Regions from separate parts of the Paenibacillus sp. FSL L8-0708 genome, predicted to be linked through region 2. Evidence: a T-box and tRNA genes for the amino acid it is inferred to sense, from the RefSeq annotation. Region 2 holds a T-box; the other holds one or more tRNA genes.
What was found. The T-box of region 2 lies ahead of metG (methionine--tRNA ligase). A T-box ahead of a tRNA ligase gene usually reads a tRNA of that ligase, here a tRNA-Met.

Region 1 (15,347 bases), 1.2 Mb from region 2:
CTACTGGGCAGAGGCTGGCGCAAGCGTGAGGTTAAGCTGGAGAGCGCTGAGCCAATTGCGGCAGACAGCCCCGAGGATTGGGCTCTGCTGCAGTTAGTTATGGCGATGCCCATGAAGTATAAAACCGTAATCCATCTTTATTATTACGAGGACTATCCCATCCAGGAGATCAGCAAGATTCTGCAGATTAGTCAGTCTGCCGTGAAGATGAGACTTCAGCGGGGACGGCAACTGTTAAAACTGGAGCTGGAAGGAGCGGAACCACAGTGAAGGAAGATCAGTTTCGAACAACATATAAGAAAGCGGTGGATTCGATGAAACCAGGTGAAGAGATGAAAAAAGAATTGTTCAATAAAATAGAGCAGCGGCAGGAGCGGAAGCGTCCGCGCAAAACCGTTTATATCGCGGCAAGTGTCGTGCTCGCCGCAGGAATCGGTCTGGCTGGGCCTAGTATATGGCAGCAGTTGAACAGTCAGAGCTCCCCAGGGCAGGTTGCCCAGGTAACTCCGGGAGCAAGCATTGCTGGCAATTCAGGCACAGCTACATCCGGCAGCATTGTCATTCCCAAGCTGAAACTGCCAGATAAGGAGTCTGGCGTGAAGGCAGATATGATCGCCTTGGTCGTGTATAAAAATAATATTTATACACAGTCAGCGACTCGCATTGACGCTGACGATGCTGCTGCTCTGCGCGGTGACAAGTTGGGACGCACTACAGGCGGCATCAACGAATGGAGCATTAACGACGAATATATTGAGTTAGCCTCGAACATCGGCGAAACGGATCTCTATTCCGTGAAGGGCTATGACTCCAGCTTCCTAATTATGTCCTATTCGGAAATCAACGGTAAGGTATTCGCCGAACTGTATGAGCACACGAACGGCATCACCATAAACAGCGGCGCCGACCTGTTCGGCAAGCTGAATCTTGAAGGCCGAGTTACTTCTGCTCAATGGGAAAGCTTCAACAGCTGGAACAACGGCCTCCAGCAGCAGGCGCCAATCGCCAATGGCGAGGCGCTTGATGGCTTCCTGACAGCCCTCCAAGCTGCCAAACCGCTGGCAGCAGAGCCGCTGATCGAGCAAGGCATCTACGACAGCGAAGACCGTAAGATCATCTATTTGCAGCTGGAAGACAACGCCCGAGTAGAGCTGACGCTGTTCGGTCAAGGACTTGTTCGCTACGGTCAAGCACCGGTATTCTTCGAGGTCGAATCCGGGGCATTCCAGCAGCTGTGGGACAGCATGAAACTTTAGGGATGCTGGTGGAAACCCAGGGATAGCGGTTGGGACTGCGATCGGGACTGCGATCGGGACTGCAATCAGAACTGCGATCGGGACTGCAATCAGGACTGCGATCGGGACTGCGATCGGGACTGCGATCGGGACTGCGATCGGGACTGCGGTTGGGCCAGCGATCGGAGGCAATTAGGGACAACGTTTCGGTCGCCCTGCTCTCCATTGGACAATTTAGCTGGCTGTTAACAAAAACGGCGCTGCTTCAAAACCATTTCATGGTTTGGAGCAGTGCCGTTTTGTGCTTTACTGTATGGTTTACGAGCCCGCATACTAGATATGCTGGTTGTAGAGGTGAGACTACTGATTGTTCCTTTAAAAGCTGCTTCTCATTGTAATTTCTGCAACTAAATCTATGAAGAGCACGGCACTAACGAGCTAACGAATTAACGAACTAACCTCCTCCACCTCGAGCTATCGGACCCAGATGTCGCTATTTGCTGATTTTCAGCCTTAAGAGCATGGTTTCGGACTCCATGGACGCTAATGCCTAGAAAGAGGCTCACATGCGGTACTTTTTATGCCAATAGTGACTATGGAGTCCGTTAGAATTGCAAATTTGGAAAAAAAACGCTTTAAGGGTCAGCTGTGTCCGACAGGAGAAGCATCGTTCACGTAATTGTTATCGAATCAAATTTCAAAGGAACACAGGGTCTCTCTCGATACTTCCAATTGCTACAAAAAAGGAACGCCCACCATGGACGCTCCTTGAATTTCTTATTAGTCTACTACACTCTAGCTAGTTACGCATTTACACTTTCCGTTTTACGATCCTGTCTTGCGTGTAATGTTTTCATTGCAAATCTTGCGATCGGCTGCGCAACCAACAGTTCAATCCAAAATGCTATTCCAAAGTTTCTCGGCCAGATGTGAAGAAAGTTTTTAAGTGGATCCAGGCTTATTTGTTTCGTCCCAACCCATGTGCCGATAATTGATAGTAAAATAGATAACACTGTGACATTCAATAAAGTATTCAACAGAATCCTTGCATTAAATCCATCGGTTTGTCCCATGAATTTCGGCATCACTTTTCCAACAATCGGTCCTGCAACTAATCTTACGGATAAAACTACGATCATCCACATAAACGGAATAACCTTTAGTGTATCTATATACACTTCCTTACTGAAGCCGCGTTCCAACCCCACAATAATAGGGGCGATAGTGTTAACTGAAATGATTGAAATAATGAGTAAAAATAGTATACCTTCTTTTCCGTTTCTGGGCAGTCTTGTGTCTCCATGCATGTTTGTCATCTCCGTGAATAATATTTCAGATGGCAGACGTATCATGAGACATATATTTTTGGTCCAATAAAAAAGACCAATATCTCTACACACTGATATTATAATTATAACATTTATTTAAAATAAATGTCAGACCTTCTATTTAAAATTCTCCTGCTGATAGTGAATAGTTACCTGCATACGCCTTACAAGAGCTGCAGTGGCAGAGAAGTCGTAAAAATCCTCAATTGCTGTTCAACTTATAATCAAGTTATCTTCAGATTTCTGAAAATTTATTTGTATTTCCCCACCTAATTAGACCTCTCAGTATTCATTTCCGCGATTTTTCTGATTCCCTTGTCCAAACACAATGAATCTCAATTCATATATATATAGCAAACTAATAAAGAGGTGAAGCTCATGGCAACAACAACAGGCATCATTACGAACACAGGGACTACCCCAGCATCCAACGTGCTCATTAATATCGATAATGACAACCTTAGTTTTTCATCTAACGTAGTCTATCACGTTTACGTATGGAATACCTTGGTTAGTAAAGGTTTAGTCTACTCCAACTCATTAAATGTTAATGCTAACACCAGCCAGTTTCTCGGTTTTAATATCGCAGGCAATTCAGCTTATGAAGTCCAATTTCTAGTAACTGGAAACGCACCGGCAGACACGATTATCACGGTGTTCGGAACGGATTCGTCAGGAAACGTCATTCCCCATCAAAGAGTGCTGCAATCCGAACTTACTTTCATAGCTCAGCTGAACCCATAAGTACCGAAAACTCTCTGACGAAAGGAGCTTAGCATGGCTAATATTCAAATTTCGCCGAGCGCAAGCGTTCAGTTTGAGCCCACCATCGCGGTAAATTGGCTTAATCCTTCAGTTATGGTTGCCGTAGCTGTAGATCTTCGATTAGGCCCTCCTAATATAGGTTTATACAAATCTATTGACGCAGGTGCCACTTGGACAACAACGTTATTGCCGTTACCGACAGGATTTGCAGGCATCGAAGCACCACATATTGATTATATTTTCCCGACCACTTTCGTAGTATTAGCCCACGCCTTCGATTCAGACGGTCTCAGCGGGTCGATCGTTTCCTATACATCTGCCGACAATGCCTCTTCATTCGGACCTCCAGTCATCGTGAATCAAGGGTTTGGGCAGTTTGTAAATGATGATCAGGTGGTCGTTGTCACCGACAAAGCTGGATCAAGTCCCTTTTTTGGAAATGTATATACTGGTTATACGCATGATTACAACACACAATTCATACCGGGAAATACGATATTCTTCAATCGTTCCCTAGATAACGGTAGTACCTATTCCAGTCCCTCCCTGCTGTCTTCGGTCGAAGAATTCGAAGAATTCCCCGGTATAGCAATTACATTAAATGGGATTGTTATCGTGGGATGGATCAATCAGCCTCCCGGTAATACTGATCTTAAAATTCGCACATCCTCAGACGGTGGGGTCATTTTTACTCCTGAAACCATGGTCGCCAGCGTTGTAGTCCCACCAGATCCATTGCCGGGATATACATTTAGATGTCTGACATACCCTTCCCTCGCAGCAGATATTTCTAATGCACCGACGACGCGAGGTAATGTCTATGCTGTATGGCAAGATTTTCGAGAAGGTTATTCCGATATTTTTCTTGCCACTTCCACCAATTTTGGTGTGGATTGGGGGGCACCAATATCCATTACAGGTAGTCCGGTGGGCTCCCAAAACTTTTTCCCAGCCATCACCGTATCCCCTGCGGATGGTGCAATATTCGTTACCTATTACACTAATCGAGTCAACCCCCTCAACCTTGATGTTTATCTAGCAACCTCTAGAGATGGCGGTATGACGTATACAAACACCCGGATAACAACAACTTCCTTTGACGTCACCGGCATCCCCCTAATTGGGGACTACATCGGTAATGCCATCGTCCCCCAAACAGGCCGTCTAGTGAGCGTATGGACAGACACGCGGACCGGTACTGAGAACATCTGGTTTGGGGATAATCAATAAGCTATTAATCAACTTCTGATGATAAATTAAAAGGCTGTTAAGTTAGTATACCCATCTTCAATAAAGGATGCCGAGCGAACATGCGGCATCCTTTATTGCTTCTTATCAAAATTCAGCATTAACCTGTTCAAAGAAATCATCAATTTCAGCGTATTGGACATGCTTTTAATTCAATCAAAAATCTACGGCGTATGGTGCTTCTACTTAATAGTCTATATGTCTTGACTGTCCCCCTTTCCTCTACAAGAGTAGGGCAGTTCCACAGAATACATACTTTTTACCGTTTTCCAGATGATCTATGATAAAACCAGTGGATCTAACAACGCCGTGACCAAAATGTGATCATTCTCTATTTTGTCGCTTTTCCAACTCTTCCACTTCTACTTACAAGGGAACCTACAGACAGCAAAAAACCCTTACAAAGTAAGGGTTTTTGATAAGTGGGCCCTGAGGGACTCGAACCCCCGACCAATCGGTTATGAGCCGACCGCTCTAACCAACTGAGCTAAGGGCCCGGATCTAAAAATATCCGAATGTACAATTGCTGTTGTACTAAAATTGGTTGCGGGGGCAGGATTTGAACCTGCGACCTTCGGGTTATGAGCCCGACGAGCTACCGGGCTGCTCCACCCCGCGTCATAAATAATATTCAAACAGCGACAATAAATAATATACAGTACAAAATGGGTCTACGTCAAGGATGAATTTGTAAAAGTTCTCAAGGCAAAAATCTAACCCCATATCTTCCTTTGCGGGATCGATAAATCTCCACAAAACTTGGGTCATGATAGCCATAAATCCAGCCATCTTGCTCCAGTCTTTTTGCCAAACAGCCTGCTTGAAATCTCGTTCTGAACAGTTTCGCGAAGTATATCCAATTCATGATGCCCTCTTCTCCTTTTCGCAAATTAATCTTACGCTGCTCTGAACTTATCATGCCCAAATTCCACAAAATAAGCCACCGGAAATCCGGTGGCTGCTACATATTCCAAAACTCAATCCCCTATGGAGTCAAAATAATATGTGGGATCTTTTTCGAGCGTACCCAGCATGGTATTCCCTTGCTTCTCCCAAGCTTTTAGGGCACTCTCGACCGTTCTCTTGCCCTGATAAACTTCAGTGAACAGTTGGCGCCCAACATCGTTAATACGGCTAATTCCAGGCTTCTGTGTCTGTAGAATGTTCATCATAGGATCATTGGCAGGTAACGGTTTGAGCGTATAGAAGGACTCCAGATTTACTGAAGGAACCTTCGTAGTAATGTAATCCTTACGGGAAGTTAGTTCTCCGCGCGTATGGGCTTTTATTTTGGCTACATCATTACTGTTGACGAACTTGATCAAATCCCAAGCATCTTCCTTATTAGCAGCCATAGTGTTGATAGCCATCATATTACCTACCCAAGTACCTACAGCCACTCCTGGTTTCTCCTTAAAAGTAGGTACGGTAACGAAACCCCAATCGACAGGATTATAATTTTTAATCTTTGCTGCATTGCGGCTCACACCTGCAAGCTCATTAAGATAATCGTATTCTCCAATTACCATTGCAGCTTTTCCGGTAAGGAAGAGATCCCCTTGGACAGGACTATAGGAGCTCCGTTCTGTTTCTATAAAATCCATACCGTTTAACCCAGGTGTAATTTGCTTTTTCACCAATTGGCTGTAGGTCGTCCAAGCTTGACTCCACTGTGTTTGATTTACCTCCATCTTATGTCCCTTGTTGTCATACATAGCAAGCTCAAGCGGTGAGACATAGGTCTGCATATCCCAGAAAGGATCGCTCATATAACGGTTCATCGAAAAGCCATATATACGCTTATCTTTATTTGTCGATTTCTTGGTCACCTTTTCAGCCAGCGCGAACACTTCATCCCAAGTCATTCCATCTGTCGGATAACCTGCACCTGCAGCATCAAAAATACCTTTGTTAAAATATAACGCACTCGACATAAAGGTCGGCGCTAACGCGTAAAGACTTCCTCCACCCAGCTCACGAACTCCACTTAGCATCGTAGGCGCCATATTGCTTAAATCATATTGATCCCGTGCGATAAGCGGCTCCAGCGATTGCACCAGATTATGTTCCACCAAACTCTTCACCAATGTACTATCACCGACGATTACATCAACCGGCTGTGCACCGCCCATAATCGCTCGGATATTCTCCATATTATCTGGGTTAACCTCTGGATACGTGCTGTCAAAACGAAGCTCATTCATATTAATGGCTGGAATAATCTCAAGTTTGATTTCAGGATGCTGCAATTCATACATATCTGTAAACTGCTGACGAAAAGAAGAATCGTCCTCTCCAGACCAGAGGCTGCCAATACGTAACACACGCTGTTCTGCAGATGGCTTAGAAGCCTCCGCCCAAGCTGTGTGCCTGCTTTCAGAAATTAAAGGCAATAGGAGTGCTGCACATATTCCAAAGCTTAACCAGCGCCGCCATAGCCTTCTATTATTATTTATATGATTCATTCTTGAACCCTCCCATAAAATACTCAATCCATCCACCTTATGAATAATTACCCATAATTCTAGTAACAGTATATAGCTTTATTCAGGAGGGGAAGTTACAGGCTGTTTAAAGTTAAACTACGATTTCTTCATATTATTTCTATAAAAAACATTCCGCGAGTTTCCTGAGGATACTGAAATGCCCTTCTGCGACAGGATAATTGCACTTTGTGCAACTATTACAGCTGAGTGTGTTGTGCTTCTCCTTTTAATTGCACTATGTGCAGTTAAAAAACGTTATTAGGTGCTTTCAGCGGATTTCTGGCTGATTTAATTGCACAAAGTGCAACTATATCGCCAGATCCTCTAAGGAAGGTTAGTTTAAGTGCACAAACTGCAACTATTCGGCGTTTGAGACGACATTGCGATGGAATCACGGGGGCAGAGTATAGTATTCCAGAGTGTCAGAGCGTTCAGAGCGGAGAGCATAGAGCGACAGCGCATAGCAGCAGAGTAGCAGATTAGCAGAGTTTCAGAGCGTTCAGAGCGTTCAGAGCGTTCAGAGCCAGAGCATAGAGCGACAGCGCATAGCAGCGGAGTAGCGGAGTAGCATAGTAACAGAATCCCGAGTGTCAGAGCGCAATATACCAGAGCGACAGAACGCAGGTCAGCCAAATGTCAGAATGAGAATGAGAATGTAAATGTAAATTCAAATGTAAATGTAAATTCAAATGTAAATAAAAACAGCAAAACCCCACTCTCCACTCTACTTTTCCTTTTACCAATACAGCATTTTCCTTCCATACTAACTAACCTACTGACTAACCTGCTACATTTCATGTGACCGGCACAAATCGCCCCCTTCTACGCAGGATAACTGCACTTTGTGCAACTATTAAAGATGAGTGTGTTGTGCTTCTCCCTTTAATTGCACTATGTGCAGTTAAAAAACGTTATTAAGTACTTTCTGCGGATTTCTGGCGATATAATTGCACAAAGTGCAACTATATCGCCAGAACCTCTAAGGAAGGTTAGTTTAAGTGCACAAACTGCAACTATTCGGTGTTTGAGACGACAGCGCGATGGAATCACAGGGGCAGAGTATAGTATTCCAGAGTGTCAGAGCGTTCAGAGCGGAGAGCGATAACACATAGCAGCAGAGTAACAGAGTGTCAGAGCGGAGAGCGATAACGCATAGCAGCAGAGTAGCAGAGTAACAGAGTGTCAGAACGGAGAGCGATAGCGCATAGCAGCAGAGTAACAGAGTGTCAGAGCGGAGAGCGATAACACATAGCAGCAGAGTAACAGAGTGTCAGAGCGGAGAGCGATAACACATACCAGCAGAGTAGCAGAGTAGCAGAGTAGCAGAGTGTCAGAATCCCGAGTGTCAGAGTTTACACCTGCCGCGGGTGGATAATTGCATCTTTTTGCAATAAATAGCAGCATACTTCATGCACCTATACAGCAGAGTGTGCTTTAAGCTTTCCTTTTTATTACACTCAATGTAGTTAAAAAGAAAAACCTCCCACCAAAAAGTGAGAGGCCCGTCCAAACTATAATCAAATATTTAGTTTAAACGCCAAATGCGGAAGGATCTTTTCTCCAAGATTTCAGCAGTTCCACATCTGTAGCTGCGATCTTGCCTTGTGTAAGAGCCACATCAATCAATGTGCTATAGTTGGATAAGCTTTGTAATGGCATTTCAGCTGCGGCAAAAGCCTCCACCGCACGGTCCAGCTCGTAGCTGAAGATTGCCAATACAGCCAACGCTTCTGCGCCTGCTTCTTGCACAGCTTGAGCTGCTTTGATGGAGCTTCCGCCAGTGGAGATCAGGTCTTCGATAACGACTACCTTTTGCCCCGGCTTAATCAGTCCTTCGATCTGGTTCTGCTTGCCGTGACCTTTAGCTTTATCGCGGATATAAGCCATTGGCAGATTAAGTTTATCAGCTACCCAAGCTGCGTGAGGAATGCCTGCGGTTGCTGTACCTGCGATCACCTCTGCGTCTGGATACTGGCTCTTAATAAGCTCAGCGAAGGCATCAGCAATATAGTTACGTACCTCTGGGTAAGCCATGGTCAGACGGTTATCGCAATAGATCGGGGATTTAATACCAGAGGTCCAGGTAAAAGGCTCCTGCGGACGCAGTGCCACTGCTCCTATCGTAAGCAGATAACTTGCTACTTGTTCACTTCTATTTAATGTACTCATGCTAGGGTCATCTCCTCAATAATATTTAGTGCTGCTTGACGTGGATCAGCCGCAGTTGTAACAGGACGGCCCACCACCAGAAAGTGGCTGCCTTGCTGAATCGCTTTGCCCGGCGTCATCACCCGGGACTGGTCACCTAGGGATGCACCTGCTGGCCGGATACCAGGTGTAACTGTACAAAATGCGGGCCCACAAGCCTCTGCGATCGCTGAAGACTCTTGCGGTGAAGCCACTACCCCATCCAGACCTGCAGCGGCTGCCAGCTTAGCGTATCTGACCACAGTATCTGCTACGTCTCCTGCGATTCCAATTTCGTTATTCATCACTTCTTGGCTCGTGCTGGTCAGCTGTGTAACTGCAATAATCAAAGGCATTTTAAGCGCAGCATTCGCATTAACTACTGAAGCAGCGCCTTCCCGGGCTGCAGCCATCATCGCTGAGCCTCCTGCGGCATGTACGTTAAACATATCCACACCGAGGTTCGTAAGGCTTTCTGCCCCGCCTTTTACCGTGTTAGGAATATCATGCATTTTGACATCTGCAAATACAGAATACCCCCGAGATTTCAGTTCATTAATGAATTCCGGTCCGGCTGCATAAAAAAGCTGCATTCCCACTTTCATATAACAAGGAATCCCTTCCAGCTTGTCAATCAAGGTTCTTGCCCCTGCAACATCAGGGTAATCCAAGGCGATCATCAAGCGATTCGCCATTTCATTCCACTTTGCATCTCCCTGTCCCATAACCGTTCTCCCATCCAGTGCAGACTTAAATCCACACTCTTCATTTATTAGCCCCTAGGCATAGCGGAACGGTCTGCGTAAACGCAAACCGCCCTATACATCTTTATGAGATTAGTTTAATTGACCGACAAAAGCAGGCATGGACTGTGACGAGAAGTTGATCGTCTGCAGCATTCTGAGCAGTGCCGTTACTGTATCGAGTGATGTCATACATACGACGCCATTCTCAACCGCTTCACGACGGATACGGAATCCATCACGCTCTGGTGTTTTCCCTTTAGTCAGTGTATTAAAGACGAAGTTGGCTTGCCCACCACGAATCAAATCGAGAATGTTCGGCGCACCTTCATCCAGCTTGTTCACGTTCATTACGTTGAGACCTGCTTCTTCAAGCGCTTGAGCGGTGCCTCCGGTAGCAATGATCTTGTAACCCAGCGAGTGGAAGCCTTTCATAAGCTCTACAGCTTCTGCTTTATCTTTATCTGCCACTGTAACGATGATAGCGCCGGTTGCTGGAATTTTCATTCCTGCCCCGATTAGACCTTTATACAAAGCTTTTGCATACAATTTATCGCGGCCCATAACTTCACCCGTCGATTTCATTTCAGGTCCGAGCGTTGGTTCTACTCTACGCAGCTTGGCAAAAGAGAATACCGGCACTTTAACCGATACATAATCACTTTCCGGCCATAGACCTTCTGTATAACCGTCATCTTTCAGCTTGCCGCCGAGAATGATTTTGGTTGCCAGATGCGCCATTGGAATTCCAGTTACTTTACTCAAGAATGGAACCGTACGCGATGAACGTGGATTTACTTCAATTACGTACACTTCATTCTGATAGATAACGAACTGGATGTTGACCAGACCAATCGTTTTCAGTTCCTTAGCAATCTTGATTGTGATCTCAGCAATTTTTGCTTTCAGACCTTCATCCAGATATTGCGGAGGATATACAGCGATGGAGTCACCGGAGTGAACACCTGCACGCTCAACATGCTCCATGATCCCTGGAATAACTACCGTCTCACCGTCACAAATTGCGTCTACCTCAACCTCTTTACCTAACATGTAACGGTCAATCAATACCGGATGCTCCGGATTCACCTTAACCGCTTCTACCATGTAGCTAAGCAATTCCGCATCATTATATACAATTTCCATTGCGCGTCCACCTAGTACATAGGAAGGACGTACCAGCACCGGATATCCAAGCGATTGTGCAGTTTCTACTGCTTGATCTACGTTGATAACCGTCTTCCCTTTTGGTTGGGCAATATCCAGACGAGCCAACAAAGCTTCGAATTTCTTCCGGTCTTCAGCTTCGTCAATACTGTCTAGGCTAGTTCCGAGAATCTTAACGCCAGCCGCACTTAGTGGTGCAGCAAGGTTAATGGCTGTTTGGCCTCCGAACTGTACGATAACCCCAATCGGATTCTCTTGCGCAATTACGTTCATTACATCTTCAAAGAACAAGGGTTCAAAATACAACCGGTCCGAAGTATTAAAGTCGGTAGATACAGTTTCAGGGTTATTATTGATAATAACCGCTTCATAACCTGCCTTCTGAATCGCCCACACTGCATGCACAGTGGAGTAATCGAACTCAATCCCTTGGCCGATCCGGATTGGACCCGATCCAAGCACGATAACCTTTTGTTTATCGGAATGAATGACCTCATTTTCAGTCTCATAAGTAGAGTAGTAGTAAGGTGTAGAAGCTTCGAACTCAGCTGCACAGGTATCTACCATTTTGAATACAGGCGTTAATCCTCGCTCTAAACGAAGCGCGCGTACATCAGCTTCTTTGGTGTATTTACCGTTCGCTTGTCCTTCTGCACGTATCTCAGCAATCGCACGGTCTGTAAAACCTCTGCGTTTAGCTTGATACAAGGTTTCTTCTGATAAGCTTTCATCCCCACGGATGACCTCTTCAAAGTTGATCAGTCCCTCGATTTTGGACAGGAACCACCAGTCTACGTTAGTAATGTCTTGAATCTCTTGCAAGCCAAATCCGCGGCGGAAAGCTTCAGCGATCAAGAACAACCGCTCATCATCAGGTTTTGCCAGACGTTCACGCAGGACGCTTTCTTCCAGATCCTCAGCGCCCGGCAGACGGAAACGGTGTACACCGATTTCCAGGGAACGAATTGCTTTATGAATGGACTCTTCAAAGGTACGACCGATGGCCATAACTTCTCCAGTTGCTTTCATTTGTGTGCCCAGCTTACGGTTCGCATGAATGAATTTGTCGAACGGCCAGCGTGGGATTTTGCTTACGATATAGTCAAGTGTAGGCTCGAAGCAAGCATAGGTCTGTCCAGTAACTGGATTGACGATTTCATCGAGTGTGTAACCAAGCGCGATTTTGGCAGCCATTTTGGCAATCGGATAACCGGTTGCTTTCGAAGCCAAAGCCGAAGAGCGGCTGACACGTGGATTTACTTCGATTACATAATATTGATAGCTTTGCGGATCCAGTGCGAACTGCACGTTGCAGCCACCCTCGATATTCAGCGCACGAATGATTTTGAGTGAAGCGCTGCGCAGCATTTGATATTCACGATCGGATAACGTTTGGCTAGGTGCCACAACGATACTATCACCCGTATGCACACCTACCGGGTCAAAGTTCTCCATGTTGCAGACAACGATACAGTTGTCATTCGCATCACGCATAACCTCGTATTCAACTTCCTTCATGCCGGCAATACTTTTCTCCACCAAACATTGTCCAATTGGACTATAACGAATACCTGCTTTGACAGTCTCAAGCAGCTCTTCTTCGTTGTCGCAGATCCCGCCGCCGGTGCCGCCAAGCGTATAGGCTGGGCGTACAATCAGCGGGAAACCAATTTCCTCAGCGAATTTCATCGCTTCATCTACTGTGGTAATAATAGTGCTCTCTGGTACAGGCTGTTCCAATTCGCGCATCAAATCGCGGAACAAATCGCGATCCTCTGCTTTTTCAATGGATTCAAGCTGGGTACCTAGAAGCTTAACATTCTCTTGTTCTAGTACTCCTGCACGAGCCAATTCTACAGCCATATTAAGACCTGTCTGTCCTCCCAAAGTTGGCAACAAGCCATCCGGGCGCTCCTGGCGGATGATGCCAGTTACGAATTCAAGGGTAATCGGCTCGATATAAACTTTATCAGCCATATTGGTGTCAGTCATGATAGTCGCTGGGTTACTGTTGATCAGCACAACTTCCACGCCTTCTTCTTTCAGGGCCTGACAGGCCTGAGTTCCGGCGTAGTCAAATTCTGCGGCTTGCCCGATAACAATCGGTCCAGAACCAATTACTAATATTTTTTTAAGCTTTTCATTCTTAGGCATGTTATAGAGCTCCTTTCACGGCTTCAAGCTGTTTTACTGTAGGTTTTGGCGCCGTGATTCTGGCGTTTGCCGCAAGCTGCGCCTGGCGCGAGCTTACAGGTGTGTTAGCTTTATGATCAGCGATCATCTGTAAGAAACGATCGAATAAATAGCTGCTGTCATGAGGTCCCGGTGCTGCTTCTGGATGGTACTGTACTGAAAATGCAGGGTAACGGGTATGTTTAAGTCCTTCAACGGTCTTATCATTATTATTAATGTGAGTAACTTCTAGATCCGTGCTCTTCACAGAATCTTCATTCACTGTGTAGCCATGGTTCTGAGAAGTAATGAAGCAACGTCCGCTCTCCAATTCTTTAACCGGATGGTTACCGCCACGGTGCCCGAATTTCAGCTTCTCTGTATCCGCGCCACAAGCCAGTGCAAACAGCTGGTGACCTAAGCAGATGCCGAAGATTGGGTATTCACCAAGCAATTCCGAGATCGTCTTCACTGCGTGTGGGACGTCTTTCGGGTCCCCAGGGCCGTTGGACAGCTGGATACCATCTGGATTGAGGCGACGAATCTCATCAGCGGTTACGTCATGAGGTACAACTACAACATCACAACCGCGATTGTTCAACTCGCGCAAGATGCCAGCCTTCGCGCCGTAATCTACCAAGACGATGCGCTCTTTGGTTCCTGGACTATTGTACATGCTTGGAGTAGATGTGCGAGCTACCTGATTGCGCAATTCTTCAATTGAAGTGTCGCCCATCATTTCCATCAATTCCTCTACACGTTTGTTAGAGGTAGTCAGGATCGCCTTCATTGTTCCGTAGTGGCGAATAATCCGCGTCAACATCCGGGTATCAATCTCGCTGATTCCAGGAATATCATATTCTTTCAGCAGGTCGTCCACACTGTATTCTGCGCGCCAGTTACTTGGAACTTCTTCATGACGACGCACTACAAAACCGTGTACGAAAGGTCGAACAGATTCGAAATCATCCCGCGTAATCCCGTAGTTCCCGATCAATGGGTACGTCATGGTAACGATTTGTCCGCAATATGAAGGGTCAGACAGCACCTCTTGATATCCTGTAATTCCTGTGTTAAAAACAACCTCGCCTGTCTTTTCACCTTCAGCGCCAAATGCGGTACCTGTAAATAAAGTTCCGTCTTGAAGCAGCAATCTCGCCTGCATTCCCTTCCACTCCTTCATGTTCTGTAGTCTAATACGTATGCCTTGCATGCCTTCCGGAGTGTACGCGCTCAAATTGCTGATCTGTAAAGATCAGCAATTTCGCCTCACCAGTCCGCTAGTTTTTCTCAGTCCATACGGCTTTGCCGTCCACCCAAGTTTTTACTGGCCAACCCTTAAGCTTCCAGCCGCCAAAAGGAGTGTTACGTCCTTTGCTTGCGAAGGAACTTGGATCTACTTCTTTTTCCTGCTCCAGATCGATCAGTGTCAAATCTGCAGGAGCTCCGATCTCCATAACCCCGGTGTTCAATCTGAATACCCGTGCAGGATCAGCAGTCATTCTTTGTACTAGTAAGGATAAATCCCATTTTCCTGTTTCTACAAATGATGTGTATAAGAGTGGGAAAGCTGTCTCGAATCCAACGATACCAAAAGGTGCCAGCTGCATTCCTTTCGCCTTCTCTTCTTCACTATGTGGCGCATGATCTGTAACAATCATATCTAGTGTGCCATCAAGCAACCCTTCGATACACGCCTCAACATCGCGGCGGGAGCGCAGCGGCGGGTTCATTTTCCAATTGGCATCCAGGCCTGGAATATCGTCTTCAGCAAGAAGCAAGTGATGCGGACATACCTCAGCAGTTACTTTAATGCCGATCTCTTTTGCTTGGCGAATCAGCCGCACCGACTGTTCAGTACTGACATGGCATACATGGTAATGAACGCCTGTCGCTTCTGCCAGCAAAATATCGCGTCCAACATGGATCGCTTCTGACTCATTCGGAATTCCTTTGAGGCCATGCTTCTTAGCGAACTCACCTTCAGCTACACAGCAGCCTTCAACCAGCGAATTA
Region 2 (15,347 bases):
TATTCCGCATAGGTTTTGAGCTTTCGAATCTGGAGGCCATTAAACGTTGTGTAATGAATGGTCTTGGAATTGCTTTGTTACCCAAAATCGTGGCAGAGGAAGAAATTGAACGGGGAAGCTTGGCTGAGCTGTCCTTTGTTCATCCCGAAATTCATTTTGATCTGCAGCTTCTGATGCACCCTAAGAAGTGGAAATCACAACCACTGCAATTTCTAATCCAAATGCTGTTTGCAAATCATTAGTTTATTTCCATCAGGGTCTTTTACTACAAACCATTTTTGATCTTGAATTTCGGTTACTATATCTACACCGAGCTCCTTTATATAGTTGAAAGAGGCTTGCAGATCATCGGTTATAAGCATAAGAGCAGGTGTTGTAATTGGAGGAGCCCCTTCAGGATCTAAACCTCCCCACATGGGCATGGTGTCCAGAATGATCCCAGTGCTTCCTTGCATAGTTAACGGACATAAATGACCGTTTATAATCGAATGATCTGCTTCTTGGAGTTCTAGGACTTGGCAATACCAGTTACGGGCTTTTTCAATATCGTGTACGGGGATAAATACACTGCCAATCAAATTCTTAATGGGACTTGTTGCTGAAGAATTTACAATGGACTGTGCTTGTTCATTCATTTGAATCCCTCCAGAGAAGATGCTAGACCTTTATTTGTAATTTATGTATCTAATCTATTTAAAACATAGAATCATCCTATGTGCAAGTTGAATGTTATTTATCGATCAAATCCTAAATTTGTATGCAAAATACAGCTTTATTTAATGAAAGTCGCTGTAAATATTGACATTGAAAATCAGTTTATGTTATATAAAAAGAAGAATTAGCACTCATCTAAGAAGAGTGCTAATCACGATGTGCTGGACAAGAAGGTTATTTTGAAAGGAGATTTATTTATTCATGGCCAAAAAAGAGTTTAAAGCCGAATCGAAAAGATTGCTGGAAATGATGATTAACTCCATTTATACACAACGGGAAATATTCCTGCGTGAGCTGATTTCCAATGCAAGTGATGCGATTGATAAGATCTATTACAAAGCATTAGCTGATGAAGGCCTGGTCTTCAATAAAGAGGATTATTATATTAAAGTGACCGCCGATAAGGCGAACAGAACCTTGACGATTTCCGATACAGGTATCGGGATGACACAAGAGGAGCTGGAGAATAACTTAGGTACAATCGCGAAGAGTGGATCTCTTGCTTTTAAGAAAGAGAACGAAGCTAAAGATGGCCACAACATCATCGGGCAGTTCGGGGTGGGCTTCTACGCTGCGTTTATGGTGGCTGATGACGTTATAGTGATCAGCAAGGCATTAGGCAGTGACGAGGCCTTTAAATGGGAGTCTAAGGGCGCTGACGGCTATACCATCGAGACTGTCGAGAAGGATTCTATCGGCACTGATGTGATTTTGAAGATTAAAGAGAATACGGAAGAAGATCAATATGATGAATATTTGGAAGAATACCGCCTGAAATCCATCATTAAAAAATACTCCGACTTCATTCGTTTCCCAATTAAAATGGACGTGAAGGAGCAAAAGCCAAAAGAAGGCACGGAGAACGAGTTCGAAGAAGTTATTCAAGAACAAACCGTAAACAGCATGGTGCCTATCTGGCGCAAGAACAAAAGCGAGCTGACTACAGAAGACTATGATAACTTCTATGCAGAGAAACGTTACGGCTTCGATAAGCCGCTTAAACATATTCATATCAGTGCTGATGGTGCTGTAGTGTACAATGCAATCCTGTTCATTCCAGAAAATACGCCGTTTGACTATTACACAAAGGAATATGAAAAAGGTCTTGAGCTCTATTCCAATGGTGTGCTGATCATGAACAAATGTGCGGATCTGCTGCCTGATTACTTCAGCTTTGTAAAAGGTATGGTGGACTCAGAGGATCTTTCCTTGAACATTTCCAGAGAGATGCTCCAGCATGACCGTCAGCTGACTCTGATCGCTAAGAACATTAAGAATAAAGTGAAAAGCCAACTGCAAAGCCTGCTGAAGGATGAAAGAGAGAAATATGAGCAGTTCTATAATGCTTTTGGCAGACAGCTTAAGTTTGGTGTCTATAACGATTATGGGATGCACAAAGACACCCTTCAAGATTTGTTGATGTTCTACTCCTCTAAGGAGAAGAAGCTGGTTACGCTGGACGAATACGTCTCAAGAATGCCAGAAGATCAGAAATATATCTACTATGCTTCCGGAGAGTCGATCGACAGAATCGAGAAGCTCCCGCAAACCGAGCTTGTATCGGATAAAGGGTATGAAATTCTCTACTTCACTGATGATATTGATGAATTTGCGATCAAGATGATTCAGTCTTATAAGGAAAAAGAATTTAAATCCGTATCCAGCGGAGATCTGGGGATCGAAGCCGACGAAGCGGACAAGCCAACGGAAGCGGAAGAGAACGAAAACAAGGAGCTTTTTGAAGCGATGAAGGACATCCTGTCCGGCAAAGTGAAAAATGTCAAAGCTTCCAAACGTTTAAAGACTCATCCGGTATGTCTCTCTGCTGAAGGTGAACTGACAATCGAGATGGAAAAAATCCTGAAATCGATGCCGAATGGCCAAGAGGTGCAAGCGGATAAGGTACTCGAAATCAACATCCATCACGAAGTGTTCCAGTCCTTGAAGGCGGCAGCAGAGAACGACAATGAAAAGCTCGGTTTATACACGAACCTGCTGTACAACCAAGCCCTGTTGATCGAAGGTCTACAGGTTAGTGATCCTGTTCAATTCACCAATGATATTTGCAAAATCATGAAATAATATGAAGTACAGAGACCATCCAATTGTATTATGATTGGGTGGTCTTTTTTATTTCAGTATTTCATTTTGTTGTGCGAAAAAGGTAGTAATCAATTTCAGAGTCATTATTTGTGCAACCGCTGATCGAATAGATAATTTCACCTTGTGTGCTTTTTTTACTCGTCACTTCGGAGCAGGTATCGGTTCTGACTCCTGTGTTGCTTCCACCGAATGCATCATTAGAAGTATCATAGCTGTAATTAATCACGTTACCGTCAAATTTTAAATCCTTAAATATGGGATCGCCTTCATCTGTGTAACTTGTAACGCGTATATTGTCTGCTTTGTTGCTGGAGAGATTAGTTATAAATTTCTCGAATTTATCGAGGTTGTACACTTTTTCAAAAGAAACAATATCCCCTCTACTGATGGCTTCTTTGGAAGTATAGGGTTCACTTTTGGGAACAGAATTAACTTTATGATCGGAACAACCCCATACTCCTGCTAGTAAAAGAACAGATAGTGTAAGCAAATTTACTTTTTTCACTGAGGGACCTCCTTGTAACGTATTTATATAAAAGACGGAGATTAACTGGAAAAGTTACAGAGAGCTTGATGTTTCGCATTGACAATAAACAACAAATTGAGTATTATTTTCTCTAACTTGAATATGTAAAAGCAAAGAAGAGAAAGAGTACCACGGCAATTCTTTCAACAGAGAGCTCCGGTCGCTGAAAAGGAGTAAAGAAAACCCTTGGGAATATGGTCTCAGAGCTGCGCATCGAAACCTTATGGGTTGTAGGCTGCGCCGGAACCTGCATCCGTTACAGTGCTAGGGTATAAACGTTAATTAACGTCGTACCTGAAGAGGTAAATGTCATGAGGCATTTATAAAATTAGGTGGTAACACGTGAGTAGAACTCTCGTCCTTTGTGGATGGGAGTTTTTTTGTTGTCTAAAAAAAGGAGGAGAAGGTTAATGAGTAATGTGTTTATAGGTGGCGCTTGGCCGTATGCGAATGGATCTTTACATCTGGGGAGATTATCAAGTGTGTTGCCTGGGGATGTGCTGGCACGATATTTTCGCTCCAAAGGGGATAACGTATTATATGTATCAGGCAGTGATTGCCATGGCACACCCGTAGCAGTTCAGGCTGCGAATGAAGGGATTACGCCGGGAGCTTTTGCAAGCAGATATCATGAAGAGTTTCTGAAGTGTTTTGAACAGCTGGGATTTAGTTATGATCTATATACTCGAACGGATCAACAGCAGCATCATAAGGTTGTGCAAGCGTTGTTTACAAAGCTGCTAGAGAACGGTCATTTATATAAAAAAACCATTGCTCAATGTTACTGCGAGGTGGATCAGCGCTTTTTGCCAGACAGATATGTGGAAGGGACTTGTCCGGTATGTGGTGAGCGGGCGCGAGGGGATCAATGTGATTATTGTTCTACGATTCTAGATCCTGCCGATTTGTTAGACAGAGTCTGCAAATTATGTGGGAATACACCAACAGAAAGGCCGACAGAACATTATTATCTTAGCTTATCTAATTTTCAGTCTGAATTAACGGAATATGTAGAGGAAGCACAATTTTGGAGAGAAAATGCTATAAAACTGACCAAACGTTATTTACAAGAAGAGCTGCAGGACCGCGCGGTAACAAGAGACTTGTCTTGGGGTGTAGATGTTCCTGTGGCTGGATTTGAAGATAAAAAAATTTATGTTTGGATTGAGGCGGTAAGTGGTTATTTATCAGCCAGTAAGCAGTGGGCTGCACAGTCCGGAGGAAGCTGGGAGGATTTTTGGTTAGAGGAAAAAGGGGCGATTACCGCTTATTATGTGCATGGTAAAGACAATATTCCTTTTCACACTTTAATATGGCCGGCTGTGTTATTAGGAGCAGGAGGTTTGCATTTACCGGACAGGATTATATCTAGCGAATATTTAACCCTTGAAGGGCAGAAATTCTCCACTAGCCGAAATTGGGCGGTCTGGGTACCTGATATTTTAGAGCGGTATCAGCCAGATTCTATTCGTTATTTCTTAATTGCCAATGGACCTGAGAAGCGGGACACGGATTTTTCCTGGAGAGAGTTTATTTATAGCCATAATGGAGAGCTGCTTGGAGCATTTGGTAACTTTGTGAACCGTTCATTGGCTTTTGTAGATAAGTTTTATGAAGGGAAAGTGCCAAATGGGCAATTAGATAAGGGGTGGAAGGACAATATCGACCTATTGTATCTGGAATCAGGACGGCTTATTGAGGCTGGGAATCTAAAAGATGCGCTGGAGTTTATTTTTTCTTATGTGCGCAAGGCAAACCAGTATTTCGATCTGCAAAAACCATGGATACAGATAAAAGAGGATCAGGTTTCTTGTGATTCTGCAATATACACATGTGTGCAGATTATTGCGAACTTAGCGAATTTGTTGCATCCGTTTCTACCGTTCTCTTGTGACAAGATCAGGGGGTTCCTGTCGTTAGAACTACCGAATTGGCAGCCTTGCTCGGTGCCCCCTTACCAACAGGTTACTGATTTACAATTATTGTTTGAACGAATTGATATTAGCCGTATTAAAGAAGAAGAGGATAGGCTAGATCAACAGCAAGTGAATAAATAGAGCTGGTATTTATCCATTCCTGAAGCTTTCAATAAACTTGGAAGCCAAGGATGATAAGTATTTATCCTTAATCCAGACGGCGGCGACCCGCGTGCGTAGTGATTCACTACTGATTTCTTTATAGATCAAATTACGGTTACTCGTTAATTCGAAAGCGGATTTGGGGATGATTCCAATGCCAAGACCAGCGTTTGCCCAGAGCAGTGTTGTTCTAGCATCATCATTCATACAGAAAATCAGCGGATCAAAGCCGTTCTCAAGACATGTTTCCCGGATAAGCTGCTCAAAACGGCGGTAGATAATAAGCGGCTTATCCTTTAACTCACCGATCTCAATAAAGTTTTCATCCGTTTTCCAGTCATACTCAGGTGTCATTACGGCAATCATAGGTTCAGCTTGTGTGTAAAGACATTCTAAATTTGTACCATTAAAGGGTGTCCTAACAATCCCGACTTCGACAATACCTTTATTCAGGAGGTCAATGATTCTAAAGGTATTTCCTTCATGAATCTCAAACTTCACACCTCTATACGTTTTGTGGAACTCACATAGCCGATCTTGAAGCAACGTAGCTCCAGAGGAAGAAACAGTACCAATGGCTAGGGTTCCTTTTAAACCTTTGACAAAATCAGTGAGCTCACGGGCAGTGGAATCTGCCAGCTCCAGGATTTGTTGGGCACGGTCCCGCAATATGGCTCCAGCTTCAGTGAGCTGCACGCTGCGTGGACCTCGTTCCACTAGCTTTACACCGAGTTCTTCCTCTAGGAGCTTTAGCTGCTGGCTCAGCGGAGGCTGGGCCATTTGCAGTTTTTTGGCTGCAGATGTAATCTGTCCTTCCTCAGCTATCGCCATAAAATATTTAAGTTGTCTAATATCCATATAAAAATCCTCCGAACTTGAGATATGCTAATCGTATGGGAGCGATACGAATCCAATATTATTAATATGTGAGTAGATATGCCATAATCATAACTGTTCTTATACATATTTCAAGTGGTTAAATACTTCTTATGTTGGGTGTGGATGAATTTGTTCAAAATTGCAGTATATTTAAAGCCGTACAAAAAAGAAGCGATCATTGGACCGATCTTCAAACTGATGGAAGCGATTCTGGAGCTGATTTTGCCTACCATTGTCGCATTGATCATCAACAACGGGGTTGGCAATCATGACAGCGCCTATGTTTACCGCATGGGTGGCCTAATGGTGCTGATGTCACTGCTTGGCTTCGGCTGCTCCATGGTATGCCAATACTATGCAGCCCGGGCTTCACAGGGATTCGGTACGACACTACGCAATAAGATGTTTAGACATATCACCTCTTTGTCGTATGCTGAGCTGGATACCTTAGGTACACCTACACTGATTAATCGGATTACCAATGACGTAAACCAGCTGCAAATTGCTGTGGCTATGCTAATTCGTCTAGTTATTCGTGCACCGTTTATCTGTATCGGGGCTATCCTAATGTCCATGATTTTGGATTTTAGATTATCGCTGATTCTAATTGCGGCAACACCGGTTTTTGGCATTATTTTATATTTTATTATCACCCGCAGTGCTCCTTTGTACCGAAAATACCAGCAGAAGCTGGATGCCCTTGCGCTCGTACTGAGTGAGAATTTATCGGGGATTCGAGTGATTCGTGCTTTTGCCAAAAGACGTACAGAAAAAGAACGTTTTGATGCTTCGTCCGATGATTTGACTACTACAGCGATCCGGGTTTCGCGGATTTCAGCTTTGCTTGGGCCGATGACTACACTTGTAGTAAATGCGGCAATCATTGCTATTTTGTGGGTAGGCGGAATTCATATCGATGGGGGCCGATTGTCTCAAGGGGAGATCATTGCTTTCATCAATTACATCACTCAAATCTTGCTGGCGCTGATAGTGGTCTCCAACTTGGTTATTATTTTTACAAAAGCCTCATCCTCAGCTAATCGTGTAAATGAAGTGCTGGGTGTTAAGGTCTCCGTGTCTGAGGAAGGAAATGCAGTGATTGCTGAACCTGCCCCTGCTGCCCCTGCTATACAATTCGATCACGTATCCTTTGGGTATAATACGACAGGTGAATCGGCATTAGAGGATATATCTCTAGTAATTAATCGCGGAGAGACCGTGGGCCTGATTGGCAGTACGGGTTCAGGTAAGTCAACTTTTGTGAATTTGATCCCTCGTTTTTATGATGCGGTTCAAGGTGAAGTGAAAGTGGATGGTGTGAATGTCCGAGATTATAAGCTGCATCAGCTTCGTGAGAAGATTGGGATTGTACCGCAGAAAGCTGTGCTGTTTACAGGAACGATCGCTGAGAATATACGTTGGGGCAAGGAAGATGCAACTGAGGAAGAAATCATGCAGGCAGCCTCTATTGCTCAAGCGGAGGAGTTTATACGTAAATTACCCGAAGGGTTGAATACGCAAGTATCTCGTGGGGGATTAAATTTATCCGGTGGACAAAAGCAGCGCTTAACCATAGCTCGTGCAGTAGTAGGAAAGCCATCGATTCTTATTTTGGATGACTCCTCCAGTGCGCTGGATTTCTCCACAGATGCGGCACTTCGAAAGGCTCTCAAAGAGAGCAGCCAGGAAATGACCGTACTCCTTGTCTCGCAGAGGGTAAGCACTGTAAGGCAAGCGGATAAAATAATGGTATTTGAGGAAGGGCGGATCGCCGGTGTCGGAACCCATGAGGAGCTGATGCGTGGTTGTGAAGAGTATAAAGAAATCTGCCTGTCCCAGCTATCAAGTGAGGAGTCGGGCCAATGAACAAAAATAACATTTGGAAAAGACTTATTGTATACACAGGGCATTATAAAAAAATAGCTATAGGTGCAGTAATCTGCGCAATACTCAGTGTGATTGCCAGTCTAATTGGCCCGCTGCTCATCGGCAGCGCCATCGATTTTATGATCGGGCCGGGAGAGGTTGATTTTGACGCCGTACTTAGACTGCTTTTGATTCTGGCAGGGGTGTATATTGTCGGCAGCTTTTTCGGATGGCTTCTTACCTACCTGACTAATCGAATTGCCTATCGGACTGTATATGACTTACGGCGGGAGCTTTTTGATAAATTAAATGTTTTGCCGTTAAAATTTCACGATAACCACCCGCAAGGGGACAGCATCAGCCGGTTTGTTAATGACATGGATGCGGTCTCTGATGGACTGCTGCAAGGCTTCTCAACACTGCTCACGGGGATCATCACTATCGTGGGGGCAATTGTACTTATGTTGTACATTAGTCCTTTAATGACCCTAGTTGTTCTTCTGTCAGCACCCGTTACATTTTTTGTGGCAAGATTCATTACGATGCGCTCCCAGAAGATGTTTAAGGAGCAGGCTAAAATTCTGGGCGGTCTCAACGGATACGTGGAGGAAATGATTGGCGGACAAAAAGTGGTCACAGCTTATCATTATGAAGACCGTGCACTGACCCAGTTTGAAGAACGAAACGAGACTTTGTACCAGACTGGCGTGAAATCACAATTTTACGGTTCCTTGTCCAATCCGACAACACGGTTAGTAAATAATATTACCTTCTCTGTTATCGCGATGATCGGTAGTGTTATGGTGATTCGCGGGCTTGTGACGGTAGGGGATTTGTCCAGCTTTTTGATCTTCTCCAACTTGTTCGCTAAGCCGTTTAATGAAATTACAGGTGTGATTACGCAGCTTCAATCGGCAACGGCATCAGCGCAGCGGATCTTCGCCATTCTAGACCTCTCGCCTGAACCAGCGGATGCAACAGACGCCAAAATTATGAATACAAGCCAAGGGACGATTACCTTTGAAAAAGTATCCTTTGCTTATAATCCTGAACGTCCTCTGATTAATGATTTCAGTCTGGAAGTGAAACCAGGTACCCGGGTTGCAATTGTAGGGCAGACGGGAGCGGGGAAGACCACACTGGTTAATCTGCTTATGCGTTTTTATGATGTGGATAAGGGTTCCATCAAGATTGACGGTGTGGATATCAAGACGATTACCCGTGACAGTCTGCGGCGTAATTTCGGGATGGTGTTGCAGGACACCTGGCTGTTTGGCGGCACAATTAGAGAAAATATTGCCTACGGCAAACCTGAGGCTACCGAAGAAGAGGTCATCGCTGCTGCTAAGGCTGCAAATGCTCATAGCTTCATTAAACGCCTGCCTGAGGGATATGATACAAAGATCAGTGGCTCAGGAGATAATTTGTCGCAAGGACAAAAGCAGCTGCTTACCATAGCACGAGTGATGCTCGTAGATCCGCCTATGCTCATTTTGGATGAAGCCACCAGCAGTATTGATACGCTGACTGAGGTACGGATTCAGAAGGCTTTTCTAAAAATGATCGCTGGTCGGACCAGCTTTGTAATTGCTCACCGTTTGTCAACGATTCGAGAATCGGATCTCATTCTTTTCATGAAGGACGGAGACATTGTCGAAAGTGGCACGCATGACCAACTCCTAGCCAGCGGTGGATATTACGCCAGATTATATAACAGTCAGTTCGCATCAGCTTAGACTTTGCATTAAGAAAAAGAGCATTCAATCCCTAAATTGGGGGTGAATGCTTTTTTTGGTTGAGTTAGTTTTGTTTGGTTTGGTTTGGGTGTAGCCCGCCGTCACCAAAGTCGTTTGCTCAGTGTTCCAATGTAGTTAGCTCACCGTCCCAAAGTAGTTTGCTTAGCGTTCCAAAGTAGCTATCTCATCGTCACCAAAGTAATTTGCTTACCGTTCCAAAATAGTTTGTTTCCCCTTACGGACCGTATTGCAGCTAAATGGTGTTTTGGTGCCTTTTTTCAAAGTAACGGACTGCATAGCGCTTATTTGGCTGATTTTGCAGCAAAAAGGAGCGGATGTGGCACAATAGCTTCATTTGAGTCCGAACGGGGTGGAAAAGAGCGTGAATTTGCGAAATAAGGGCGCCTCGGTCCGATACGTAGCAATGGCTGCCACCACCAAAGGTAGATTGCTTCTGATCCGGAGTAGATTGCTTAGAAAGTCGTTTGTTTAGCGTTCCAAAGTAGCTATCCCATCGTCAGTCTTCTTAGCGTTCCAATTTAGTTAGCTCATCGTCAGTCTGCCTTAGCGTTCCAAAGCTGTCAGCCAACCGTCTCCAAAGTAGTTTGCTTAGCGTTCCAAAGTTAGCTATCTCATCGTCACCCAAGTAGTTCGCTTAGCGTTCCAAAGTTAGCTATCTCATTGTCACCCAAGTAGTTATCTCAACGTCCCCAAAGTAGTTTGTTTGCCCTTACGGACCGAGTTGCACTTAATCGTAATTTTATCCCACCCGTTAGAGGTAAAAATCTCAAAATAAAATATTTGCTAACGAATGAACTATCTGGACGGGCTAAACGTATTATAAGAAACGTATATTGAAGACGACGAAGCTACAGTAAATATGGCATATTGAGAGTGTTATGAGATTGGAGGGGGAGTGGCAAGATGTTGACAATCAAACATTTTACCAAAAGCTATAAGGGTGGCAAGAAGGCAGTAAATGATCTGAATTTGGTGGTCGAAAAAGGTGACATCTACGGCTTTATCGGTCATAACGGTGCAGGGAAAACAACGACTATCCGAGCAGTGGTCGGAGTTTTAGATTTTGAGGAGGGGGATATCGAGATTGGTGGGTACTCCATTAAAAAAGATCCCTTAGCCTGCAAAGCGATTACTGCGTATATTCCAGATAATCCGGATTTATACGATCATCTGACGGGCATTCAGTACTTGAATTTTATTGGTGATCTTTTTAGCGTATCGAAAGCGGATCGGGAGTTATTGATAAAGAAATATAGCGATGAATTTGAGATTACCTCTAATCTGGGGGATTTGATCTCCGCGTATTCTCATGGTATGAAACAGAAACTCGCGATTATCTCTGCGCTTATTCATAAACCGAAGCTGCTGGTTCTGGATGAACCCTTTGTGGGACTTGATCCAAAAGCGGCACACACGCTCAAGAGAATCATGGCGGAGATTTGCAGCCAGGGCAGTGCGATCTTTTTTTCGACGCATGTACTGGACGTGGCCGAGAAGCTCTGTAATAAGATCGCCATTATCAAAGCGGGTGAATTGATCACTCATGGGAAAACAGAAGAGGTGAAGGGTGACAGCAGCCTTGAAGATGTGTTTTTGGAGTTGATAAAACATGATTAATATCTGGAGATTGACGAAAATTCAGCTAATCTCATCCTTTGGGTTAAATAAAGCTTTGCATACACGAGATTTGAAAGAAAGACGAAAAATGCTTTTGCTGAGCATCGGTATCTTAATAGGGATTGTCATGATGGCAGTGGTTTCGTTTGGATATAGCTTCATGATAGCAGAGACCCTTGAACAGATAGGCCGGCCAGAGCTGCTGCTTGCGATTATGATGGCTGTTACTTGCTTGATTGGATTTTTTACAACGATCTATAAGGCGAGTGGGGTATTATTTGGCTCCAAAGATTACGATCTCGTAATGTCGCTGCCTATCAAAACGAGCCATATCGTAGCAAGCCGTGTAGTTCAGCTCTACGTGCTGAATATACTGTTCTCATTGATGGTGATGGTGCCAGCAGGTGTAGTTTATGCTATAAAGGTAAATCCGGCAGTAGTGTATTATTTATTTTTCATGATAACGCTGCTATTTATCCCATTAGTGCCGATCATTGCTGCAACGATTATAGGGACATTGATTAGTTGGATTTCCTCACGTTTTAAAGGAAGTCGTTTAATAAGTCTTATTCTGACTTTTGCCGTAATCATTGTTATTATTTTGGGTTCAAGCCAAATGAATGGGAATGACCCGCAGTTACTTGCGGATATGAGCACACAAATTGCCGATCAAATCTTTAACTTATATCCTTTGACGGTCATGTATGTAGATGCTGTCTGCTCGTATCAGGTAGCTCCTTTACTATTATTTATAGGAATTTCATTACTTTCTTTTATGCTGTTTACCCTTATTCTTGGCAGCAAATATAAAGCAATACACACAGGTCTTACGACCTCTTACTCAAAGAATAAGTATCAAATGAGGTCACTTGCAGTCTCTTCACCGCTTTACACATTGTATAAAAAAGAGCTGCGCCGCTATTTCAGTTCTTCTATATATGTGCTAAATACAAGTATTGGTATGGTAATGCTACTTGTCATGGCGATCACCTTACTGTTTGTTAGCTCAGAGCAATTAGGAAAGATTATTGAGATACCAGAACTCTCTAATTATCTAAGCAGATTGGCGCCACTATTTGTTTCCCTCTTTGTAGCATTAAGCTGTACGACATCGAGTTCGATTTCGCTTGAAGGTAACCATATTTGGATTTTAAAAAGCGCTCCCGTTCCGACAAAAACTATATTATTAAGTAAAATCACAGTGAATCTCACCATTACTGTGCCGATTGTGATTGTTAGTAGTGTGCTTCTTATGATTTCTCTGGGCACTGGCTGGATGGAGAGCTTGTTATTGCTAATAATCCCCGTCCTATACGCTTGTTTTACCGCAATGGTAGGTGTGATCGTAAACTTGAAGCTTCCTAAACTGGAGTGGACCAATGAAGTCTCTGTAATTAAACAAAGTGCTTCGGTCCTTGTAGCGATGATTATAGGATTTATCAGCTTGCTGATTCCATTTGGTTTTAGTTTTCTTTTATCTGATCTAAATGGTAATCTCGTTATGTTAGGTATTGGTGTGGTGATATTAGTAGCGTGTGGAGTGATGTATAGATACATCCAGTCCACAGGAGAATTTTTATTTCGGGCTCTTTAAAAAAAGGGCATTCCAAAAGCCGAAATTGGCTGCTGGGATGCCCTTTTTTTGTGCAAGATTTATTTTCGTGAAAAATCCCTAAGTTCTACCGTCGCTCTTGTTGTTCTTGTCGTTCATTAGCTAACTGTTCAATTCCGCCCACCATTATTTTTAGACCTGTATAGAACATCTTATCGGAGCCAATTTCATTAAAAATATTGTTTTCGTACATTCGTTTTATAACATTAGGTCCATCCCCGGATAAGTGCTCAAGCGATTGTTTAAAAACCACTCTAGCATCTCCATTAGGTTCATTTTTCATGGCTAAGTCAATTCGATCCTGCTCATATTTGTCCAATTCGAATGAGATTACATAGTTTAACACGCATGCTATCAAGGAGAATTTATCACTATCGTTTAAAGGAAGATGATCCACGATCTGAAGCAAAGTATTCAGTAAAGATAGATAATTTGGTTCAGAAGGCAAGGTTCTCATCATCAGCTGAGCCGAGCAAGGATACTTATGTAAAACCCCACGAATTCGGTCCACAAAATTAAATAACTGTTCTTGCCAAGTACCTTCGAGATTCGCAGTTTCGAGGGCTTCTTTGGCGACCTCATTAGCAAGCGTCTGGAAAATGCTCTGTTTACTCTTAAAATGCCAATACAGAGAGGCGGCTTGTATTTTTAGTAGTTCTGCTAATTTACGCATACTAAATGCCTCTATGCCGATATCATCCAACAGCTCCCAAGAAGCTTTTATTATATCTTGTTCAGTGATTTGCAGATTTTTGATTCTCATCGAAACGACCTCCTGTTACTGTCTTTCTCTATCATAAGCGAAGATGAATGGCTGGTCTACCATCGTTAGATTACCGCTTTATCTTACAGTGTTAGATATTTTTATTTACAAGCAAATAAACGGGTGCTATATTAATCTTACACTGTTAGTTTAAAGGTGCGATTTTTTAAAAAAAGGAGGCAGCAGTTAGCAATTTTATTAGTAAAAATTAAAAAGGATGTGTATAGACCCATGAGTAATCTTCAAGTGGAACAATCCCAACCAGTCACCAAAGAATTTTCTATAAAAGCAATACTTCCCGTAATACTGGCACTTATAACAGGAATGCTGCTGGTTATGCTCGACAGTACAATTATGAATGTAGCGATCCCGCAGCTTGAAAAAACCTTTAATGCCAGCCTAAAAACAATACAGTGGGCCATTACGGGTTATACGCTGGCTTTATCCGTAATTATCCCATTGGCCGGTTGGTTCTCGGATAAGTTTACTGCCAAACGTGTTTTTTTAGCTTCGATCGTATTGTTTACCATAGGTTCTTTATTATGCTCTATGGCACAATCCACAACAGAGCTGATAATCTTTCGTATTTTGCAGGGATTAGGCGGAGGGATGATTGCTCCAATTGGTATGGCTATGTCATTCAAAATCGCACCTCCCGATAAAAGAGGTTCAATCATGGGATTGCTTGGACTACCGATGTTAATTGCGCCTGTTCTTGGCCCTGTACTGTCAGGATGGCTGTTGGAATATGCCAGCTGGCATTGGATTTTTCTGATTAATGTTCCCATTGGCATTATTGCAATGATTGTTGGAGTGAAATTTCTTCCGGTAATAGAGAAGGGGAATAAAGCTAAATTGGATATTTGGGGTGTGATTTTATCACCGCTCGCCTTCTCCAGCTTGGTATTTGGGGTGCATAGAGGGGGAGTAGATGGCTGGGGGGATCGTATAACGATTATATCTCTTGCGTTCAGCTTCATTGCTTTAGTCTTGTTTATTTTCGTGGAATTGCGCCAAAAAGAACCGTTATTGGAACTTCGCTCTTTTCGATCTCTAGAATTTAGTAAAGGTATGATTTTGACCTGGATTAATCAGTTCGCCTTATTTGGTTCGATTCTGTTAATTCCAATTTTTTTGCAGCAGGTCAGAGGTTTTTCTTCCTTTGAATCGGGGCTTTTAGTTATTCCCCAAGCATTAATATCCTTTGCTGGCATGATTATTGGAGGAAAGTTATTTGATAAGTTTGGAGCTCGGCCCGTTGTGTTCTCTGGACTTGTGCTGCTGTCCACCGGACTCTTTCTCTTGTCACGTTTACAAAATGATACAAGTGTATACGTTATGATCAGTTATTTTGCCATTATGGGACTTGGCCAAGGATTAACTACTATGCAGCTCGGTACACATGTGCTTAAAGCCGCTCCGAAGGATCTGA

Region 1: it has a tRNA-Met gene. The T-box ahead of metG (methionine--tRNA ligase) is inferred to sense a tRNA for this amino acid. The anticodon was not compared.

The regions. Positions count from the first base shown of each region.
Region 1 is NZ_JBBPBC010000001.1:5,862,473-5,877,819, forward strand. Features, by position in the region: gene NYE58_RS27755 (RNA polymerase sigma factor) at 1-270, shown strand, start outside; gene NYE58_RS27760 (hypothetical protein) at 267-1,256, shown strand; gene NYE58_RS27765 (hypothetical protein) at 2,039-2,542, opposite strand; gene NYE58_RS27770 (hypothetical protein) at 2,942-3,307, shown strand; gene NYE58_RS27775 (sialidase family protein) at 3,341-4,558, shown strand; tRNA gene NYE58_RS27780 (tRNA-Ile) at 5,000-5,073, opposite strand; tRNA gene NYE58_RS27785 (tRNA-Met) at 5,118-5,194, opposite strand; gene NYE58_RS27790 (hypothetical protein) at 5,277-5,441, opposite strand; gene NYE58_RS27795 (ABC transporter substrate-binding protein) at 5,554-7,041, opposite strand; gene pyrE (orotate phosphoribosyltransferase) at 8,593-9,231, opposite strand; gene pyrF (orotidine-5'-phosphate decarboxylase) at 9,228-9,974, opposite strand; gene carB (carbamoyl-phosphate synthase large subunit) at 10,086-13,313, opposite strand; gene carA (glutamine-hydrolyzing carbamoyl-phosphate synthase small subunit) at 13,315-14,496, opposite strand; gene NYE58_RS27820 (dihydroorotase) at 14,612-15,347, opposite strand, start outside.
Region 2 is NZ_JBBPBC010000001.1:4,678,287-4,693,633, reverse strand. Features, by position in the region: gene NYE58_RS22435 (LysR family transcriptional regulator) at 1-242, shown strand, start outside; gene NYE58_RS22430 (VOC family protein) at 213-635, opposite strand; gene htpG (molecular chaperone HtpG) at 916-2,796, shown strand; gene NYE58_RS22420 (DUF4362 domain-containing protein) at 2,858-3,322, opposite strand; T-box leader at 3,448-3,709, shown strand; gene metG (methionine--tRNA ligase) at 3,754-5,400, shown strand; gene NYE58_RS22410 (LysR family transcriptional regulator) at 5,410-6,279, opposite strand; gene NYE58_RS22405 (ABC transporter ATP-binding protein) at 6,430-8,166, shown strand; gene NYE58_RS22400 (ABC transporter ATP-binding protein) at 8,163-9,902, shown strand; gene NYE58_RS22395 (ABC transporter ATP-binding protein) at 10,827-11,540, shown strand; gene NYE58_RS22390 (hypothetical protein) at 11,533-13,134, shown strand; gene NYE58_RS22385 (TetR/AcrR family transcriptional regulator) at 13,220-13,915, opposite strand; gene NYE58_RS22380 (MDR family MFS transporter) at 14,147-15,347, shown strand, end outside.